Regions from separate parts of the Paenibacillus sp. B-A-8 genome, predicted to be linked through region 2. Evidence: riboswitches for the same ligand, from Rfam matches in the RefSeq annotation. Region 2 holds a riboswitch; the other holds the start of a gene.
What was found. A riboswitch is a leader RNA that binds a small molecule or an ion and turns the genes downstream of it on or off. The one in region 2 is predicted to bind thiamine pyrophosphate.
Positions count from the first base shown of each region.

Region 1: linked by a shared signal. The riboswitch ahead of ACN6MV_RS02110 (ABC transporter substrate-binding protein) and the one ahead of ACN6MV_RS12825 (ABC transporter ATP-binding protein) in region 2 are both predicted to bind thiamine pyrophosphate.

Region 1 covers NZ_CP183882.1:455,653-466,377, reverse strand. The annotation lists gene ACN6MV_RS02115 (hypothetical protein) at 1-680, shown strand, start outside; TPP riboswitch at 830-940, shown strand; gene ACN6MV_RS02110 (ABC transporter substrate-binding protein) at 1,101-2,150, shown strand; gene ACN6MV_RS02105 (thiamine-binding protein) at 2,449-2,742, shown strand; gene ACN6MV_RS02100 (ABC transporter permease) at 2,739-3,500, shown strand; gene ACN6MV_RS02095 (ABC transporter ATP-binding protein) at 3,517-4,371, shown strand; gene ACN6MV_RS02090 (flavocytochrome c) at 4,473-6,023, opposite strand; gene ACN6MV_RS02085 (RidA family protein) at 6,352-6,741, opposite strand; gene nhaC (Na+/H+ antiporter NhaC) at 6,756-8,243, opposite strand; gene ACN6MV_RS02075 (MalY/PatB family protein) at 8,322-9,497, opposite strand; gene ACN6MV_RS02070 (helix-turn-helix transcriptional regulator) at 9,534-10,214, opposite strand; gene ACN6MV_RS02065 (WecB/TagA/CpsF family glycosyltransferase) at 10,453-10,725, opposite strand, start outside.
Region 2 covers NZ_CP183882.1:2,953,705-2,964,429, forward strand. The annotation lists one part of gene ACN6MV_RS12780 (IS3 family transposase) at 1-196, opposite strand, end outside; one part of gene ACN6MV_RS12780 (IS3 family transposase) at 196-484, opposite strand; gene ACN6MV_RS12785 (hypothetical protein) at 648-1,040, shown strand; gene ACN6MV_RS12790 (DUF3934 family protein) at 1,119-1,301, shown strand; gene ACN6MV_RS12795 (pseudouridine synthase) at 1,416-2,108, shown strand; gene thiE (thiamine phosphate synthase) at 2,089-2,745, opposite strand; gene thiD (bifunctional hydroxymethylpyrimidine kinase/phosphomethylpyrimidine kinase) at 2,735-3,562, opposite strand; gene thiM (hydroxyethylthiazole kinase) at 3,589-4,383, opposite strand; gene ACN6MV_RS12815 (ABC transporter substrate-binding protein) at 4,424-5,446, opposite strand; gene ACN6MV_RS12820 (ABC transporter permease) at 5,443-6,216, opposite strand; gene ACN6MV_RS12825 (ABC transporter ATP-binding protein) at 6,197-6,895, opposite strand; TPP riboswitch at 7,227-7,330, opposite strand; gene ACN6MV_RS12830 (amino acid ABC transporter substrate-binding protein) at 7,450-8,286, shown strand; gene ACN6MV_RS12835 (amino acid ABC transporter permease) at 8,338-9,006, shown strand; gene ACN6MV_RS12840 (amino acid ABC transporter ATP-binding protein) at 9,020-9,772, shown strand; gene ACN6MV_RS12845 (S-layer homology domain-containing protein) at 9,867-10,529, opposite strand.

The DNA of each region.
Region 1 (10,725 bases), 2.5 Mb from region 2:
ATATTGCGAACTACTGTCATGAGCATTCCTATAATCGATGGGGCCCAGACTCGTATTATATGATGAATGAGCAGACCTTTTGCTGTCTGACCCGAGCTGAACCAAAGATCGCCGTTAGCCTGGCCAACCAGATGTACGGGCAATATTATTACGGATTTCTACTCAATATTTTCCACAAAATTGTTCTGCTAAAGCTGGCAAATATGCATTCCCGACTACGCATAAACCACGATTATGATGAGATCGACAATTTAATCTACTCGATTAATAAATTCTCGGCAAAGTTTTATTTCTTGGAGCTGATTTCACAGTCGCAAGGACGGGAGATTTTTCTTCAGCTGCGTAAAGTATACGGGAATGACGCTCTGTTCGAGGAAGTAAAAGAAACCTTGACTGACCTGTTTCAGTATCAAGATAAGTTCCAATCGAAGCGCCGGGATAATCTGCTGATGATCCTCACTGTATTTACGGTGGTAAGTGGGATTTATGGCATGAATCAAGTCATTGACGATCTGGATGGAAAGATTCAATGGAGTAAGATGGTTAGCTATTCCCCCTTTGAGTTTCTTGCTCTTTTCGTGATTATGAGCGGGATAATGATCAGTGTTGTCCTTACGCTAGGTGCTCTGGTTACTGAGCTTAAGCGGCGTCATCGCAAGAAACATAAAGATCTGGATTAATGAAAACGGACGGAGAGATTCGAAAAATTTAGGCGCGTGCTACTAGACATTCCGAGAACAGCCGTCTATAATACACCGTATGCAAGCATAAACGCCTTCAGCGTCCTTATAAAGACGATTAGCGTTTAAGCGAGAAATACCCGTTAACTTCATAGAACCAGGGGTGCTGGAATTGGCCGGCTGAGATTGTATCCCACAAGATACTGACCCTTATACCTGATCTGGATAATGCCAGCGTAGGAATCGCCAATTGGTTTTGGTCCCTGTGACCTTTACTAACCTTGCGCCAAGCCAGCGTCCCGATCACTCGGGGCGCTTTTTTTGTGTAGATCACAAAAGATGTAGAAGAAATGTACATACTACACTTTATGGTTCATGTTGGATGACGGGATCTGGCAACCTTAAAGGAGAGAAGAAGACATGCAACTCAAAAAAGCACTTATGCTTAGCCTCACCTGTATGCTCATTCTTGCGATTGCCGGATGCGGCAGCAACAATGGGAATACAGCCGGAAACAAAGGAAATGCTGCGGATTCGAATACAGCGACCGGATCAAATGCTCCGAAAGAGCTTACCAAAGTTAAGGTTGCACTGGATTGGACACCGAATACGAACCACACCGGTCTATACGTAGCCAAGGATCTTGGTTATTACGCGGAAGAAGGTCTGGATGTAGAAATCGTTCAACCTGGCGCAGCGGGTTCTGATACTATGGTTACCTCTGGCGAAGCCGCTTTTGGGATCAGCGCTCAGGAAGGATTGACTCTAGCCCGTCTACAAGGCGTTCCCCTTGTCTCGATTGCAGCCATTATTCAGCATAATACTTCGGGTTTCGCCGCTCCAGTAGACCGCAATATTAAATCACCAAAAGATTTTGAGGGTAAAACCTACGGCGGTTGGGGCTCTCCTGCTGAAGAAGCAGCCATGAAGGCGATCATGGACCCTGTAGGTGGCGATGTGAAAAAGGTGAAGCTAATCAGTATTGGTGAAGCTGACTATTTTACCGCAGTCAAACGTGACATTGATTTCGCTTGGATCTTCTACGCTTGGACTGGTATTGAAGCCGAACTGCGTGGTGAGCCTCTGGATATGCTTTACTTGAAGGATTATGCGCCTCAGCTCGATTATTACACCCCTGTGCTGACCACGAGTGAGAAGCAGATTTCTGAGAATCCAGATTTGGTGAAGGCTTTCCTGAAAGCCACATCCAAGGGCTATCAATATGCGATTGATCATCCAGAAGAGGCTGCCGCTACATTATCCAAGGCTGTGCCTGACCTTGATGCCGAGCTTGTCCTAGCTAGCCAGAAATGGCTTAGCCCGAAATATAAGGACGACGCCCCACGCTGGGGAGAGCAAAAAACCGAGGTCTGGCAGAATTACGGCGACTGGATGTATGATTTGAAGCTGCTGGACAAACCGCTGGATGCAGCTAGTGCATTCACGAATGATTTTTTACCGGCGGAGTAGACCGGACTTCCCAAGTTCGTTCAAGATTCGACGCCGAATCTGCGTCCTGAATTACATCGTTATCAAAGTTGGCTTTTTGAACTTACCTATTTCAATGAGAGTTCAAAAAGTCGACTTTCAGAACCAAGAAGGTTGAACGTTACTTGAGGAAGGAGGAACGGAGCGTAGTGATGTGCTACGTGAGTACCGGACTTCCCAAGTTCGTTCAAGATTCGACGCCGAATCTGCTTCCTGAATTACATCGTTATCAAAGTTGGCTTTTTGAACTTACCTATACAATTTGAGAGGATTGATTATTGTGGCTAATACATTATTAAGCATTCAAGTAATTCCTAAGACTCCAAACAATGAGGACTCCATCCCCTACGTAGATAAAGCGATTGAAGTTATTCAGAAATCCGGTGTTAAACATCAGGTGAATCCACTAGAAACCACTATGGAAGGTGAGCTTAGTGAGCTGCTGGAGGTTGTGCGTCAAATGCAGGAAGCGCTGATTGAAGCAGGCAGTCCTAGCGTAATCTCGCAGATCAAAATCGCTCATAATCCTAACGGAATCAGCATGGATAAATTGACGGAGAAATATCGGCCGTGAGATCGACCTGGAAGCTAATATGGCCGCCCCTTGTGGCGGTCGTCTTCTTTTTGACCGTATGGCAATTATCTGTTTCTCTATTCCATATTGAATCCTGGATTCTGCCGAGTCCTGCTGACATTGCTCGCGAATCCACCAGTAATGCCTCAGGTCTCTGGGCTCATACGATGGCTACGCTTCGGCTCACTTTAATAGGTTTCCCCATTGGTACAGGTGTGGGCTTGATCGTTGCTCTACTTTTGCATCTTTTGCCTTGGGCCAAACGGGCTTTTTATCCACTCATTATTCTGAGTCAAAATGTCCCCTCTATCGCACTCGGACCGCTGCTAATCATCTGGTTTGGATTCGGTCTTTTGCCCAAAATCGTGCTGATTACACTGGTATGCTTCTTCCCGGTAGCTGTCGCTGCAATGGGCGGCTTGTCTCAAAGTGATCAGGTCATGATGAATTATATGAAAATGGCTGGCGCAAGCAAGTGGCAAATCTTCACCAAGCTGGAGCTTCCGTCTTCTATCCCGGCACTATTTTCCGGTGTGAAAATATCTGCTACCTATGCGGTTATGGGAGCCGTGGTCGCTGAATGGATTGGCGCGGATAAAGGGATCGGCTATTATATGCTTCTGCAAAAATCGGCTTACCGTACGGATCGGATGTTTGTCGCTATTGTGATTATTGTGCTCCTTAGTCTTGTGCTTTTTGCGATTATCGCATTATTGGAAAAATGGTTAGTCCGCTGGAAACCGCGCCGTAACTCATAGAAAGGAAGATGCCTGTATGTCTCAAGCGACGCAAATAGAGCAAAGAACAACAGAAATCATAAGCTCTCCTGAAGCTCATACTGCACCACCTGCTCTTGAAGTAAGCGGCATCTCCAAGTCCTTCACCCATCGTCGCCGCGAGACGAACGTGCTCAACAACGTCTCTCTTAAGGTAGAGCAGCAAGAGTTCGTCTCGATCGTCGGTCCTTCCGGCTGCGGAAAAAGCACCTTATTCCATATGATCGGCGGACTAGTGAAGCCTGATACAGGAACGATCCGCATGAACGGCAAGGTCGTTACAGGTCAACGCGGTGAGATTAGTTATATGCCGCAGCAGCCTGCTCTTTTTCCTTGGCGAACGATTGAAGATAATGTACTGCTAGCCGGAGAAATCAAAGGTGCTCTGCAGGATGGAGCTCGTGAAGAAGCTCGCCAGTGGCTCGCTAAGGTTGGCTTGAATGGATTCGAACAGGCTTATCCGCATATGCTGTCTGGTGGGATGCAGCAGCGTGCTGCTTTTCTCAGAGCACTGCTGGCTCCGCAGGAGTTGATGCTGCTCGATGAACCTTTCAGCGCATTGGATGCACTAACTCGCAGTGAAATGCAGCGCTGGCTGCTGGAGCTGTGGGAGGAGAATCGCCGCTCCGTGCTATTCATCACCCATAACATCGAAGAAGCGTTGCTGCTCTCGAATCGTATTTATGTATTCTCCGGTCGCCCCGGCTCCATCCTACATACTGTTGACGTGCCATTTCCACGGCCACGCCGTGATGAGATTACGGATTCCCCGGAATTCCTTAAACTCAAACGACAACTGTCACAATGGATGCGAGAAGAACAGGCTAAAAGCGGGAAGCAGCTTTTTGAATAGCGACGCTCCACTCACTTTGAATGAGTGATTAAACAAAGAACCGCCCGGGCTTCAATTAGCCCAAGCGGTTCTTTTGTTTTAACCAGAATAGTAGTTAAATCTTATTGTGCTTGCACGAACTCAGCAGATTTAATTCCGGCTTGACGGCCGAAGATAATGATCTCAGCTACAGAGTTACCGCCGATCCGGTTTTGACCGTGCAATCCGCCTGTTACTTCACCTGCTGCAAACAGGCCAGGAATAGCTGCGCCTTCTTTATTTAATACTTCTGTATTCGTGTTGATCTTCACGCCGCCCATAGTGTAGTGAATCCCAGGTGCGATCTTAATAGCGTAGTATGGAGCGGTGGACAAGTCGTTGTCCATTCCTGTCGTTCTGCCAAATTCAGCATCGTTCTTGTTCTTTACTGCGCTGTTCCAAGTATCAAGTGTCTCTTTTAGCTTATCGGCTGGAACACCGATTTCTTTCGCCAATGCTTCGATGGTATCCGCTTGGATCACGAAGCCCATTTTGTCATATTGTTCAATTGCTTTCACGCGTGATTTGACGCCGGAATCAAAGACAAGCGTTGCCGCTTTTTCAGGAAGTGCATTGATCGCTTCGGTAACTTTATCACGTGTAGTCAATTCATTTACGAACCGTGTGCCTTCGCTATTTACGAGGATAGAACCTTCGCCGCGTACAGCTTCCCCGATCAGATAAGATTTTTCTTGTTGAACTGTTGGGTGAACCTGGATTTGATCCATATCAACGGTGGTTCCGCCAAGTGCCTCGATCATTTTGATGCCGTCACCGGTACTGCCGATTTGGTTAGTAGTAACGTAACCTTCCAAATCAGGTCTAACTGTAGAGATCATGTCCATATTAGAACCGAAACCACCGGTAGTGACAACAACAGCCTTCGCTGTAATGGTTTTTTCATCGGCTTGGTTAAAGAGTACCTTTACTCCGTCAACCTTACCATCTTTTTGGGTGATTTCCTTCACATCTGCGTTCACAAACAATGGAATTTCTTTTTCTTGTATATTCTTAACCAATCCTTTGACAAGGTATTGGCCTACCGCAGAGCCGTCTTCTGGGCGGTGAGTACGTTTTTCGTTCATGCCGCCTGTGATCGTGATATTGTTCAGTCTGATTCCGATCGAATCCAACCAATCAATAGCACTTGCGGAATTATCTACGAAGAAACGAAGCATCTCTTTATCGTTGGTGTCGTGACCACCTTTTAATGTCTCTTCATAAAATAAATCATTGCTATCTTTAATACCTTGATCTTTTTGGAATTTTGTTTCAGAAGCATTCATCCCCGATGAGGATTTACTTGTATTCCCGCCAGCAACTGGCATTTTTTCTAAAATAACCGGGTTCAAACCTTTAGCCTTTGCTTCTAGTGCAGCGGACATTCCAGCACCGCCGGCTCCGACAATAACGATATCATAGCTATCTTTTAATTGATCCAGTGGTGTGTAGCTAGCCTCTGATGCACCAGATACGGCTTCGGTTTTATCATTTTTAGCCGTCTCATTGACCTTACTCTTGTTCTCGTTGCCAGCACTATTACCTGCGCTGTTGCTATTACTGTTACCGCAGCCTGCGATCACGAGCATAACCGAAAGAATGAGAATAAGAGCAGCACTTGTTGTCTTTTTCACCTTTATAACGCCCCTTTGTGAATGTTTTCACATTTATAATAAAGCAAAGATACTATTTTGTGAAGGTTTTCTGTAATTAGTTATGATTACTGTCACATTTTCATGTATATTTTCAATTATTTTTTCATAAAATTCCTCCATTTCAAATACATCTCAGCTCCCTACTCAGTTATTAAAGCTGTGCCCTATATACTCTTATATTTCAAAAAAGCCACCCTTTCCAGGGTGGCCATCTGCCTTATTTCCTTATCCTTTTTCCATACAGGGTGTGCAGGCTTAACTAACTGAAATTCTAAAGGAATCCGTAGTTTGAGCGTTACTGGATCATTTAAGGTACATAAGCTATAACTTCAATTTCTACGAGCCCATCCTTAGGCAGACGTGCTACTTCAACAGCGCTGCGAGCAGGGTATGGCTGAGCAAAAAACCTTCCATAAATCTCATTCACCTTAAGAAAATCATTCATATCCTTTAGGAAAACGGTCGTCTTTATTACCTGATCCATGCTTGTACCCGCCGCTTCCAGTATGGCTTTGACATTCAGCAACGACCGTTCCGTCTGTTCCTCAACCGTAGCAGGAAAAGTCCCATTAACCGGGTCTAGTCCGAGTTGTCCTGAAGTATATAGGACGTTCCCAAGCTTTACAGCTTGAGAGTAAGGTCCAATTGCGCCTGGTGCATCCGTTGTTATTACAGTTTCTTTATGCATATTTGTCATTTTAAAAGACTCCTTTATCCAGCTTGTTCATTAGTGTTGCCGTCATATTCCTTTAGCATTTCTGCCTGTTGCTCTGGCGTTAACTTCGCGATACCGAATCCCGTGAAGCCCCATATCGTCGCAAAGATTATTCCTGTCCAACAGAGAACAGCCCAAGGTAAATAATGTAGCGTTGCAACACCCAGCGTACCCGCCATATAAGCACCTGCAGCTGTCCAAGGCAGAATAGGCTCGGTAATCGCCGCTGAATCCTCGATGGTACGTCCCAAGTTCTTCGGATGTAAGCCCCGACGGATATATGCTTCACGTAGCATTTCACCTGGCATTAAGATGGACACCTGACCATTACTTGTAACTCCGATCATCGTAAGACCTGTAACAATTGTTGCTACGATCATTGAACCTGTGGAATGGACGAACTTCAAAAGCTTATTAACAATCAATTCCAAGGACTTGGTCAGAGATATGGTTCCAGCGAACGTGATTGCACAGAAGCAAATGAGAAGTGTCCCCATCATGGAGTTCATTCCGCCACGATTTAGAAGACGGGGTACATCTTCAATAACGTTGGCAGAATCAAACCCAGCAACTTGAACCATAGAAATATTAAATCCATTAACAACAGAAGATACGACATCATTCAAAGTAAACCCCTGGAATACAAGTGCGTTAGCCATAGCGAACATAGAAGAGATCAGCATGACCGGTATTGTCGGTTTCTTCGTAATTGAACCATACAAGATGATTAATACGGGTACTATAAGCAGCAGATTAAAGTCATAAATTGTATTCAACGATCCCATGATTGTTCCAACCTTCTCCGGAACAATAGCGCCTGCGGCATCTGTGTTTAGGCCTGTAATAATAAAAACAACGCTTGCGACAATAAAGGAAGGAATTGTGGTATACAATAAATGTCCAATATGCTCATATAGATTGACACCTGTTGCTAACGCCGCAATATTAGTCGTGTCTGAAAGCGGTGACAATTTATCACCAAAATAAGCACCTGCAACTACTGCACCAGCCACTGCTGCTAGGTTTGCATCCATACCCGCGCCAACGCCCATAAAAGCAACCCCGATCGTTCCCGCTGACCCCCAAGATGTGCCCGTACAAAGCGAAACGGCAGCTGTCGCAATAAATGCGGTAATAAGCAGAAATTGTGGACTAATAATTTTCAATCCATAGTAAATCATCATTGGAATCGTTCCACCAACCATCCATGCCCCAATCATAAAACCAACCATGATCAGAATAAGAATGGCGGGCATCGTTTTCGCGATCTTACCAGCGATAGATTCTAGTATGTCGTTATAGCTATAACCAAGAATAATCGCGATAATACCAGCAACAACCGCTGAGGTAATAATAAGTGGTTCTGGTGGTAATTCAAACAACACATACCCTAAACTAAGTAGCACAATCATCGTAATAATCGGCAATAGCGCTAAGAACATCGTCGGCTGTTTCTTGACTCTTGGTGTTTCTGATTTGGACATGATTATTATCCCCCTTGATACGGATCTGAAAAAGGCTACTAACGAGGTCTTTCAAGGTCATTGATAAAGATTTTTTTATTATGAATTTTTTAATGGATAGGCCCGGTACAGCCGATGAAAAGCTTCTTGTAACATGGGCAGTGGCGTTGCAATATTTAAGCGAATAAAGCCTTCTCCTGATGCCCCAAAACCTGTTCCAAAGCTCACACTAACCTTCGCATCGGACTCAATCCACTGCTTTAGCTCTGCTTCGTTGGTGCTAATTGCCCTACAATCCACCCATAATAGATAGGTTCCTTCTGATTCGATCACGCGAAGCTCAGGCATATATTCAGCTATATAAACTTTCACCCAATCGATATTGGCCGTGATATAACCTCGTAATTCTTCCAGCCATTCATCGCATTCCGTATAAGCCACTTCTAATGCAGGTACTGCAAAAAAGGTTGGGTTATGACAGCCTGCTTGCTGTAAGCAATGTCTAAATCTCTCACGCAGCTGATCATTCGGAATCACGATGTTAGCAATTTCAAGGCTTGCAAGATTGAAGGTCTTCCCTGGGGAAGTACAGATAAAGGATCGCTGCTCTGCCTCAGTCGATATCTTCCCGATTATCGTATGCTCATGGCCAGCATGGATAAAGTCGGCATGAATATCATCCGATACAATATAAGCATCATATTTTGTACACAAGCTAACGATTCGTTCTAGTTCGGCTCGTGTCCATACTCGTCCAACCGGATTATGCGGTGAGATGAGCAGTACAATTTTAACCCCTTCTTGCATTCGCAACTCCATATCAGCAAAATCTATCTCATAACGCCCGTTCACTTCACGAAGTGGACTTTCCACTAATACGCGGTTATTTAGTTCTACCGATTTAGCAACCGGCTGATAGGCTGGCGTATGGATTAACACTTGATCACCTGGTTGAGTGAAGTTCTGAATGATCAGAGAAACCGCTTGCACAATACGAGGGCAAAACACGATCCATTCTTGCGGAACCTCCCAATCGTAAGCTTTTTTAATCCATCCCTGAACTGCCTCATAATAAGGTGGAAAAGGATCGGTATATCCATATATGCCATGCTTCGCCATCTCCGTTACTCGCTCTATCACCTGTGGAGGGGCTTGAAGATCCATATCCGCGACGGAAAGCGCTATCATTTCTCTGCCCAAAACTTGCGCCATACCATCCCACTTAGCGCAATTGGTCCCATATCGGCTAACAACCTTATCAAAGTCTATTGTCATCTAGCCCACTTCCTCTCTCGAGAGTTCTGTTTATTCTCACTTAATTTTTTGCAAATAACGATAAACTGTTGGCTCAGATATCATCAAGGTCTTAGCGACTTGAGAAACTCCACCTTTAAGTAGAAACACGCCCTGCTCGTTAAGTACTTTCACAAGTTCAATCTTCTCTTTCGAGGACAATCGCTCTGCCGGGACATTAATTTTACCAAGCACCGAATCAATCATGTGCTGGAGTAGGTCATCTACGTTTCCTTGTAAATACTCTTCCGTCTGCTTCTCTACAACCTCTTGTTGTTGTGGTATTAACGGTACTGGTGGAAGTGTTGATCCTCCTTGCAAAATGTTTTGTATCCACTCAGCTGCAACCTCCATATGCGTGACATCAATGTTAATACACATCATACCGACCAATTCGCTGCTGCTGTTTTTAATATAATAAGTAGCGGAGCGAAATACCTGACCTTGCGAACCACGCGCTTTATAGTTAGCAATAAACGGTTGCTCACGGTAGGACTCATCTTTCAACAGCTTAAGCACGAGATCTGTTGAACTATCGCCTACTTTACGCCCACTAATGTATCCGTTCTCAATAAAAATAATTGAACGCTCTGGATTGCTTATATCATGAATAACAACCTCACATTTTGAACCTATAATTGAAGCAATAAAAGAAGCAATTGGAAAATAGGACTCCAGGCAGCTGCGATCTTCTAACATGTGAGCATCTCACTCCTTTCGTTTTACGTCTTTTCTATTTTGATAATAATTTATTATCTTGATAAGATTTTATTACAACATTCTTAAAAAAGCAATCAGTAATATATTGGAATTGTTCCAGCCAATATTCTCTCTTAAATACTTAGGGCATGTTTCCTGTAAAGCGATAACAAAAAAAAGTCTTTCACTATTTCTACAAATTGCAGAAATAGTGAAAGACTATATTTACTGCTGTACCTTATTTCCTAATCATAGCTCGATACACGAATTTAGGAAGAACTGCTTGCCTGCGCCAGCGCGACTTTTGTCCTTTGGCCACAGGTGCGAATAAGAGTCGATGCAGCCACTCCAAATTGAGTTTCTTCCATATCGCAGGGGCTGGAGTCACTTTTCCCGCTATAACATCCAAGCTTCCCCCCACGCCAAACACAACCTTAACCTGAGAAAGCGCCTGTTTATGCTTATAAACCCACTTGTCAGAGTATGGAGCCCCCATCGCGACAATCAGCAA
Region 2 (10,725 bases):
AATTTATGACGGATGCAAAGCTCCCGGATTTTCTCCACCAGTTTGTCTGTATGCTTTGTCCCCACAGCTGCTTTCCAGCGGTAGTAAGTCGTTCTTGCGATTCCGAGCCATCTACAAGCCTCAGACACCGTCACTTCGTTTCGAATGGATTCAATCCAGGCAATAACGGCCTCTGGTTCCACCTCCTCTCCAACTCCTCGTACTTTTTTAGCAGATCTAATTGTTGTTTTAAGAATCGGTTCTCTGCCTTTACTTTTTCGAGTTCCGAAGAGTCCTCCGGACCTTTGCCATAGCTGTACTGTTTACCCACCGGCTGCTCCAAACGATGTCGTTCACCATTTCGATTCCATCTCATCCATGTCTTTAGCTGTGTCTTATTCCGTATTCCGAGCTGCTCCATAACCTCTTTCACAGGTACTCCTGCTAATCTCATTTCTATAGCTTTCATCTTTATTTCCACGGGATAACTTACTCTGGTTGCCAATGCAAAAACACCTCCAAGATGATCTCCTTATCTTACGACAAGGTTCCATTCTCTTGAAGGTGTTTTGATTTGTCTCACGTTATGGGGTCAGTCCCTTAGTCTTTGGTGGGGTGTTTTTTATTGAACGCATTTGGTGAAATAAGTTAGGAAGGAGCTGATATATTTGTATAAATATTTATTAGCTTTTATATTATTACCGTTAATACTATTCAATAGCGGATGCACATCATCAACTCAAGAAGTACAAGAGTATGGAGTGTCTTCCATTAATGAGGGGATTCCTATTCCGATAAATGCTAAAGAAATCGAAGTGACGACAACTTCCAATAACCCCAATATAAAAATAGGAGTAAAGTATGAATTGAAAAATATAGGGGGAGAACTAGGTATGTATCCACCTGAAAGCTATTTCAATAAATTAAGGGATTCAGGGTGGGTGGAGTTGAAGGATAAGCGTTTGGGGCATGTGCAATTTTTCGAAAAAGAGGATACCGTAATTGCCATTGAAATACACGAAGATACCTTTAGTATTTATGAAATGAATAAAGATGCTTAAACAGAAACAAGAAGAGTGTGGTAAGATAGGTTAAGTGTATAAACTATACGAATTCTGAATGACTGACGGAGTGATATGATGGGTGCAAAAAGTAAAGGTGGCGGCACGGGCAGAGGTACGGGGAGTAAGGGCTGGACACGCTGGAACAAAACAGCAAAACCAGTTAAACCTGCAAAAGGTGCCCCAACCACGGGTCCAGGCGCTAAAGATGCAAATGGAAGCAAGGGCAATAACGTGAAAAAAAGTGGAAGCACGAAATAGCTCCCTTAAACTAGGTTATTCCTGAAAGTTAACATCTGATTTTGATCGTTAAAATCAGGTGTTTTTTTATGGATATAAGCAAGTGTCAGTATCAGATGGAAAGTAGGATCATTAGTGAGAATTGATAAATATATAAGCGAAACAGGCTTCTGTTCCAGAAGGGAAACGAAACGATTAATTGCTGCAGGCCGGATCAGTGTGAATGGCGTCGTCTGTGAGGCAAATATTCTTATAGAGCCAGAAGACATCGTATGGATTGATGGAGAGCCCATAACAACCAGCAAAGGGGAGCCGGTATATCTCGCTCTGAACAAGCCGATCGGTATCACCTGTACAGCTGCCCCAAATGTAGAAGGGAATATTATAGATTTTGTAGGATATCCTTCAAGGATTTTTGCGATCGGGAGATTAGATAAAAACTCGGAAGGCCTCATTCTGTTAACCAACGATGGAGATATCGTAAACAAAATGATGCGTTCCGAGAATGGACACGAAAAAGAGTATGTAGTTCATGTTGACAAGCCGATAACGCCAGAATTCGTAAATGCAATGTCTAGTGGTGTGGACATTCTTGGCGTTACAACTAAACCTTGCGAGGTCTTTCGGATCGCGGAATGTCAGTTTAGAATTATCCTAACTCAAGGCCTTAATCTGCAAATACGCAGAATGTGCAAGGAGTTAGGATATAGAGTACTTAAACTAGAGCGAATAAGAATTATGAATATAACGATTGATGGTTTGGAGCGAGGACAGTGGCGTCCTTTGAGCGGAGAAGAGCTAAGTGAGCTTATGTCCCGCTTAAATTAACTTCGTGAACAAATCCTCTGGCTGCTAAGGCGATGTCTTCAGCGCCTGCAATCGCTGAGATCACGGAGATACCGTCCGCACCTGCAGCTAATACCGGAGCTGCATTGTGCTCCGTGATGCCTCCTATACCGACCAAAGGAATCGTAATGCCGCTGTTTCTTATTTCCTCAATAACTAATGTGCCTCGAACAGCTTGGGCATCGTCTTTGGAAGAGGTAGGATAAATAGGTCCAATGCCTAGATAATCGGCTCCATCTGCTATGGCCTGCTGCGCTTCGCTGAGCGAATGAGCGGACACACCAATGATCTTATCTTCTCCAAGCAGTTGCCTAATCGCTAGGGCAGGGGTGTCCTCTTGTCCTACATGAATGCCGTCCGCATCAAGGGCGATGGCTAGATCAATATCGTCATTAACGATAAAAGGAACTCCGTTAGTACGACATATTTTTTGGAGCCGTCTTCCTAAATTAAATTTAACTTGAGCAGTTAATGCCCCGGTACCTTTTTCACGAAATTGAAACATCGTTATGCCTCCAGCGACGGCTTCTTTTAGTACTTTGGCTGGGGCTATCTGACAATTCACGCTACCCATAATGAAATAGATTTTTAATAAATCCCGTAGTTGATCACTGTCTATTCGCTTCAAGGTTCATCCCTCGCAATCTATTCTGATAAGCAAAATGATTCGTCGGACCATGTCCAACCCCTATGCCCAGCTCGTCTTCAATCGCTGCTTGTATAAAAGCCTTTGCTATGTTTATAGCTTCAGGAACAGATTTACCCTTAGCAAGCTCGGCAGTAACTGCTGCTGAATAAGTACAGCCTGTACCATGTGTGTGCCTGGTCTGAATTCGTTCACTCTCCATAAAGATGAACTCGTGACCATCATATAGGAGATCTACAACAGCTTTAGTTGCGGTATCATGCCCACCTTTTAGCACTACATAACTAGAGCCCATGGCATGGATGATTGTGGCCGCTTCTTTACGATCGTCGATTGTAGTGATGCTCATGTTAGTAATCATTTCAGCCTCTGGAATATTAGGCGTCGTCACTAAGGCTAGCGGGAGAAGATGTTTGATTAAGGACTGGACAGCTTCTTGTTGTAATAGCGTAGAGCCGCCTTTAGCAACCATGACTGGATCAACTACAAGATTACGCCAGCCGTATTGCTGAACCTTCTCTGCTACGACTCGAATGATGTCACTGTTAAAAAGCATCCCTGTCTTCACAGCATCGGGCTTCAGATCAAGCCCAATGGAATCAAGCTGCTGAGTAATAGCTTGCAGTGATAACGGAAATACGCCTTGAACACCTAATGTGTTCTGGGCTGTCACAGCTGTTAGTGCGGACATACCGTATACAGCAAGTTCTTGAAAGGTTTTTAGATCTGCCTGAATCCCTGCTCCGCCGCCGCTATCCGAGCCGGCTATGGTTAAAGCTTTGGATATCATGATTACGTTCACTCCTTTGTATGTCGTTATCTGAGTTGCTTGATTATTGATTTCTCTTTATACGTTTCAGGTGTGACCAAACTCAATTGATTGAGAAACTCCATTTGAAAGCTCCCCGGACCTTTGCCAGTAGTTAGTTCAGCGGAAATCTCAGCAGCTACTCCATAGAATGAGATGGCTTCCACTGCGGCTGCAAGAGATGCCCCTTCACTTACCGCTAGAAATGCCCCGACTACTGCACTGAGCAGACATCCGGTTCCCGTTACTTTCGTTAGAATAGGGTGACCGTTGCTAGTAATGTAGGTGTTAACTCCATTGGTGATAACATCGTCTTTTCCGGTGATGATCACTACACAACCTAACTTCCGCGCGGCAGTCTCAGCTAAGACGACTACATCGCCATCCCCTTCGCCTGCATCCACCCCTTTAATAGACCAGCTTTCACCAATAACATTGGCAACTTCAGCCACATTCCCACGTAGTGCGGTAATTTGCATCTCATTCACTAGCTTTTGAGTGACAGCTGTTCGATATGAAGTTGCTCCCGCACCTACTGGATCAAGAACTAAGGGAACCCCGTGCTTATTCGCAGATTGTCCTGCGAGCACCATGGATTGAATGGCATAGTCATTCAGTGTGCCGATATTTAGTACCACTGCAGCTGAAAATGCGGCGATATCCACCACTTCTTCGTGAGCATCCGCCATAAAGGGGGAGGCACCGAGCGCCAAAAGCCCGTTTGCTGAGAAGTTGGCTACGACGATATTGGTTATATTGTGGACCAGTGGATTGGATTCCCGTACTTTGGATAGATAACTCATGATATTTCCTCCTCAAGTTTAATGAGCAAATAGCTAATGGTTAAAGATTGATAAAAGCATCCTCTGCCTTGATGTCGTTAGACAGTAAATCATTGTCGGATAGCCACTGTCGTACCTTTTCCCAAGACGCTGGCTCTTGATAACCAAAATTTTGGTCACCTGCATTCATTAGAGGCAGAAGAATCTGCAAGCTCTTTTCTTCTATTTCCTTATCTAGTGGAGAGGTCGCATCTTCGTGTGCAAGCAGTAACTTTAACGCGTTTTCCGGATTTTCCTGGACAAATTGTTGTCCTTTTGTAATGGCGCTTAGAAACTTTTTGAAGTAGGACTCGGAATTTTGTACCCCTTGCTCACTGGCGACAAGGACTAGCTCGTAATAATCGGGTACTCCGAAGTCTGTGGGATTAAACGAGTGAACGGGATGCCCTTCTTTTTCGAGAATTAATTGTTCGTGGTTAATGAACCCGCCCATAATGGCATCTACCTGCCCGGTCGCAATTGCTGGAATAAGGTCGAAGCCTACATCAATTAGTTTACTGGCGTTGGGGTCACCCCCGTCGCTCTGGATCATTGTACGAATCATGGCTTCATAAAGTGGGATGGAAGAATACCCAATTTGTTTACCTGTAAGGTCTTTAGGACTTTGGATATCTCCGGAATGAGGCACCATTAAATGATTAAGCGGATGCCTTACAATCGCTGCAATCGAACGTACTGGAATCTTTTCACTACGTGCCATAAGCACCTGAGGCTGATAACTAAGTGCTAAATCAACTTGATTCGCTGCTACAAGCTTTAGTGCATCATTGGTGTCTGCCGGCATTTGGATCTCTACATCCAGACCTTCCTCATGGAAATAACCATTTTGCTCAGCCGCATATAAAAATGAGTGAACGGCGTTGGGATACCAATCGAGCATGATTGTCAGCTTGTGCGTTTGTTTGTTTTCGCTATTTGAAGCATTACTTACTTTGGATGTATTTCCGCAGCTGCTTAAGATTAGGACAAAACAGATGAGATATAAGGGTAAAAGCCATTTTTTTTGAATGATTAAAGTATTCATCGATTAGATCCTCTTTTCTTTAAAAATAATGCTTCTAGCAGAGCTATCATCAGAAATAGCATTACACCGAGCGCGGACAACAGAAATACTGCGGCGAACATTTCGTCACTTTGCATATTTCCAGCCATTCTTCGGCTAAAGTAACCGAGTCCTTTGCTGCCGCCGAGCCATTCGCCGATGGTTGCTCCAATTACACAGTACACAATGGATAGCTTTAGTCCTGAGAAAAAAGAGGGCAGCGCCAGCGGGATTTGTGTTTTTGTAAGCAGTTGCCAGCGGTTTGCACTAAAGGTTAATAATAGATCCTTATATGCCTGACCACTTGTACGAAGCCCATCATATGTACTCACAACGACTGGAAAAAAAGCAGTTAGAAAAACTACAGCGACTTTGCTCCACAGCGTATATCCGAACCACATAATAAAAATGGGGGATAGCGCAATTAATGGGATCGTCTGACTGATAATAAGGAAAGGATAGATGGCCTTTTCAAGCGGTCGAAATAAGAACATTCCAGTACCCAGCAATGCACCACAGATAACCGAAAGTACAAAACCTACTAATATTTCCTGCAGCGTTGCCAATAAATGCTGTCCGAGTAATTGCCTATGCTCGATCAATGCGATACCTATTGCTGAAGGAGCAGGGAGGATAAAAGCTGGAATCCAGTAAAGACGAACAGCAGATTCCCAGATCGCAACAACGAACAACACTAGTAAAATGAAGGGGCCATAATTGTCTAGTTGTTTTTTAAAAGGTATGGGCTGCATACAGTCTCCGCTCCAACTCTTCCCGCAATGCTATAAAACGGGGTTCATAGTTCATTTTGTAATGTCTTGGCCTCGGCAAATCAACAACGATCTCCTGTAATTCGCTATGTGCGCCTCCAGACATTAAATAAATCCGATCGCTTAGTAATAGTGCTTCTTCGAGATCATGGGTGATGAGCATCACTGTTTGATTCAGTTCATCCCAAAGCTCTAACAACCAGCGGTGTATCTCACGTTTGGTCATAGCGTCGAGCGCTCCAAACGGTTCATCTAGCAGCATAAGACTTCCACCGCCGCCAGACACTAGCGTGCGAAGAAATGCGACCCGCTGTTTCATACCACCGGATAGCTCATGAGGGTATGCCTTCTCAACATCACCTAAACCGAAGCGTGACAGCAGGTCTCGAATGTGTGAAATTGTCTGTTGTTTAGTGGACCTTGGCTTAATTTCCCAGGGTAAAAGGCAGTTGTCGAGCACCGTTCTCCACGGTAATAGCAAATCCTGCTGCGGCATGTATGCGATCTGACCTAAGCGATTAGATGCCGCTGGCCGACCCGAATGAATCATTATTTTTCCATGAGTGGGTTCTAGCAAGCCTGCTATGGTTTTGAAAAGCGTACTTTTTCCGCATCCGCTAGCCCCGATAACAGCGACAAACTCACCTTGCTTAATATCCATGGTTAAGTTTGCAAATACAGGGAGCTGTTTAGACTCAGGAAAAGAGTAGGCTAAGTCTTGAATGGATAGGATTGTCGTGATGATAGAACCTCCTAAAAGTTTTGTATAGCATAGCTTCTTGAGGAACTTCGTACAAAACTTGCTTCGGAAGCATATGCCTAAGTTTTGTATAGCATAGCTACTTGAGGAACTTCGTACAAAACTGGCAACGGAAGCATATGCCTAAGTTTTGTAATTGAAAGTAAATAAATAAAGACCCATTCATTTCCGGAGGGAAACAAATGGGTCAAAAAATTCATTCTGCATAGGAACACTAAAAAATGCATGGGATGAAAATTCTGCTCCACTTCCCTCCGCTGGTATGATCCAGATCAGGTTCCAAGGGTCCGAAGCATAAAGCTCCGTCTCAGTCGGCCGACTCCCCTAGTGAAATAACAGGTCCATATTTAATTTGTTTATAAATATACCATAACTTTCTGAGATGTAAAGAGAGGATCTTATGAAGAATTATTATAAGAATGGGCAATATAAGGGTAAAGAGAGGGGATTCTATAATGAAAAAACTCAGTTTAACTATTCTATTGGTGTTAACCGTGGTGTTTGTAGCGGGGTGCGGCAATAATTCGAATACCGATACTTCCAACAACTCTTCAGCTGGAACGAATGGCGGAACTGCTGCAACTGCGAAAAATAGCTTGGAAGCTGTTAAAGCGAGCGGCAAATTACGGATAGGAACCGAAGGAACCTATGCACCCTTTACGTATCACGATGCATCGGGAAAACTGACTGGTTTTGACGTAGAAATTGCTGAGGAAGTAGCAAAGCGTCTCGGTGCTGACCCTGAATTTTCTGAGACACAGTGGGACGGTCTCTTTGCCGGATTGGACGCTAAGCGGTTTGATGTTATTTTTAACGAAGTATCCATTAATGAAGAGCGTAAAGCGAAATATGATTTCTCTGAGCCATACATCGTATCTAAAGCGGTATTGATTGTGAGTGAAAACAATGAGGATATTAAAGCATTTGCGGATCTTAAGGGTAAAAAATCAGGACAATCTCTGACCAGTAATCTATCCGAAATCGCTCGTGAGAACGGCGCTGAAATCGTTGCTGTAGACGGCTTCAATCAAGCGGTGGATTTACTGACCTCAGGCCGCATTGATGCAACGGTAAATGATGGATTGTCTTATCTGGACCTGAAAAAGCAGAAGCCTGATGTGAAAATTAAAGTGGTGGATGAGATTCCTAATGGTTCGGAAAGTGCCGCTGTATTCCTAAAAGGAAACGACGACTTGGTAAAAGCAGTTAGTGATGCAATTATTGAAATGAAGAGCGATGGAACTTATTTAAAGATTTCTGAGAAATACTTTGGTGCTGACGTTTCAAAATAATTCAAGGTTTCAGAAGCTAAACTAGCCTGGAGCTAAAAAGGATGTCTGAAAATGGATGACCGAAAAATACAAATTTTCTTAGATTCACTGCTACCCCTGCTAAAAGCGGGGGTGGCTTTTACCATTCCTTTAGCATTGATATCCTTTGTACTGGGACTGATAATAGCGATTTTGACTGCACTGGCTCGTCTCTCCCCATGGGTACTTCCGATGCTAATCGCTCGTTTTTATGTATGGGTCATTCGCGGAACTCCTTTGTTAGTACAATTATTTATTATTTTCTATGGTTTGCCTGCAGTTGGGATTGTACTAGACCCATTTATAGCCGCGACCATTGGGTTTACACTTAGTGTTGGGGCTTATTCATCTGAAATTGTACGTGCTGCTATCCTGTCGATACATAAAGGTCAGTGGGAAGCGGCCTTCTCCGTTGGGATGACTCGAGCGCAAGCGCTTCGACGCATTATTCTTCCACAAGCTGCCCGTGTCTCTGTACCGCCGTTATCGAATTCCTTTATTAGCTTGGTCAAAGACACTTCTCTGGCAGCGACTATTACCTATACGGAGATGTTCAGAACAGCACAGCAGGTTGCTTCCACCACCTATGAGCCACTGTTGATCTACTGCGAAGCAGGGTTGTTCTACTTACTATTTTGCTCAGTGTTGTCAGCACTGCAAAATTACTTGGAGAAACGACTGAGTCGTTTCTCTGCGAGCTAAAGGAGGGACTATGATGATTGAAATACTTAATTTGCATAAATCCTTCGGTGAGCTGCAGGTATTAAAGGGTCTTGATCTCAGGATGGAACTTGGTAAGGTTCTGGTCATTATAGGTCCATCTGGCTCTGGCAAAACAACGCTTTTACGCTGTTTTAATCTACTTGAAGTCCCTGATCAAGGAAGCTTATCACTCAGCGATATTAAAATTAATTTCTCGGAAAACAAGAAAATACCGCAGAAGTCCATTTTGGCGTTACGTCAAAAAACAGGCATGGTCTTTCAATCCTATAATCTTTTTCCGCATATGACGGCACTTGGCAATGTGATGGAGGGACAAGTGACTGTCCAGAAACGATCCAAGGATGAAGCACGCGGACGTGCCCTTCAGTTGTTAGGTAAAGTAGGTTTGGCAGACAAAGCGGATGCTTATCCGCACCAACTGTCAGGTGGCCAGCAGCAACGGGTTGCCATCGCTCGTGCTATGGCAGTAGATCCAGAGGTGCTATTGTTCGATGAACCTACCTCGGCGCTCGATCCTGAGTTGGTGGGGGAAGTGCTTAAAGTTATTAAACAGTTGGCAGCAGAAGGAATGACAATGGTGATTGTGACTCATGAAATGAAATTTGCTGCCGATGTGGCTGACCGGATCATTCTGATGGATGGAGGCTATATTCTGGAGCAAGGGACTCCGCAAGAAGTTCTTGAGCACCCGAAACATCCCCGTGCGCTGCAATTTCTGAATAGAATTAGTGGTGAAGAAGGATAGAAGAAGATCAACACGCAAAAAAAAGCAGTTCAGGTTTATACCTGGGCTGCTTTTTCGTATACATCATTCAGATCAGTGAAGTGCCGCGAATTGATTAGGATTTAATACCGGTCTTAAGAAATTCCAAAGCGTTATAGAGCATAATGGCAGCTTCGGCACGCGTAATTTCGCTCTTCGGATTAAACTTCCCGTTAGCGTCTAAGCTATTGATCTTGTATTTAAGCGATCGTTGAACACTGCCTTGATAGGAAGGGTTGAGCGCAGTATCGTCAGTGATATCTACTGGCACAATATTTATCATTGGCAGATTACCAATGCCTTCGACTCCTTGTACTAAGTAATTAGTGAACTCTTCTTTGGTCATTGTTTTGGTAGGGTCAATATCTTTGGGAAGCTCGACATGGTTGTAGTAAGCATTGATAAAAGCTTCAGCATACCATGCTTTATCTTTGACTTTAGTGAACAAGCCGCTGGCAATAGGAGCTTTGTTGAAATCAATGGCCGCGAGACTAAGCTGGAGACCCCCTGAGATGAATTGAATTCCTTGAGCTGTTGTTACTTTGGAGCTAGGCATGAATTGGGATTCACTAACCCCTTTAATTAAGCCTTGATTCTTTAAAGAAATGATCTTTTCTTTACCGTTTATGTTATCAATATCCTTAAAGGTATTTCCGGCTGCAAATATTTGGCCACCCAAAGAGAAGGAGAGAATGGTAACAGTTGTAATCGCGGCTAACGTTCTTTTTTTCATATTCATGGTCATTTCACCTCGTTGTATGGATAGGCCTCGTGGCCGCTATCAAATAATTAAACGCAGAAAAATATGGAAAGGTTGCGGTCAAACCTATATAATTTCACGAAAAAGTAGAATTTGGCAGAAAAATAGGCAGGAATGAATGAAAGAACTTTGGATAAGAGAGCTAGAATGTTATAATGATGTCAGGCTCTATTCA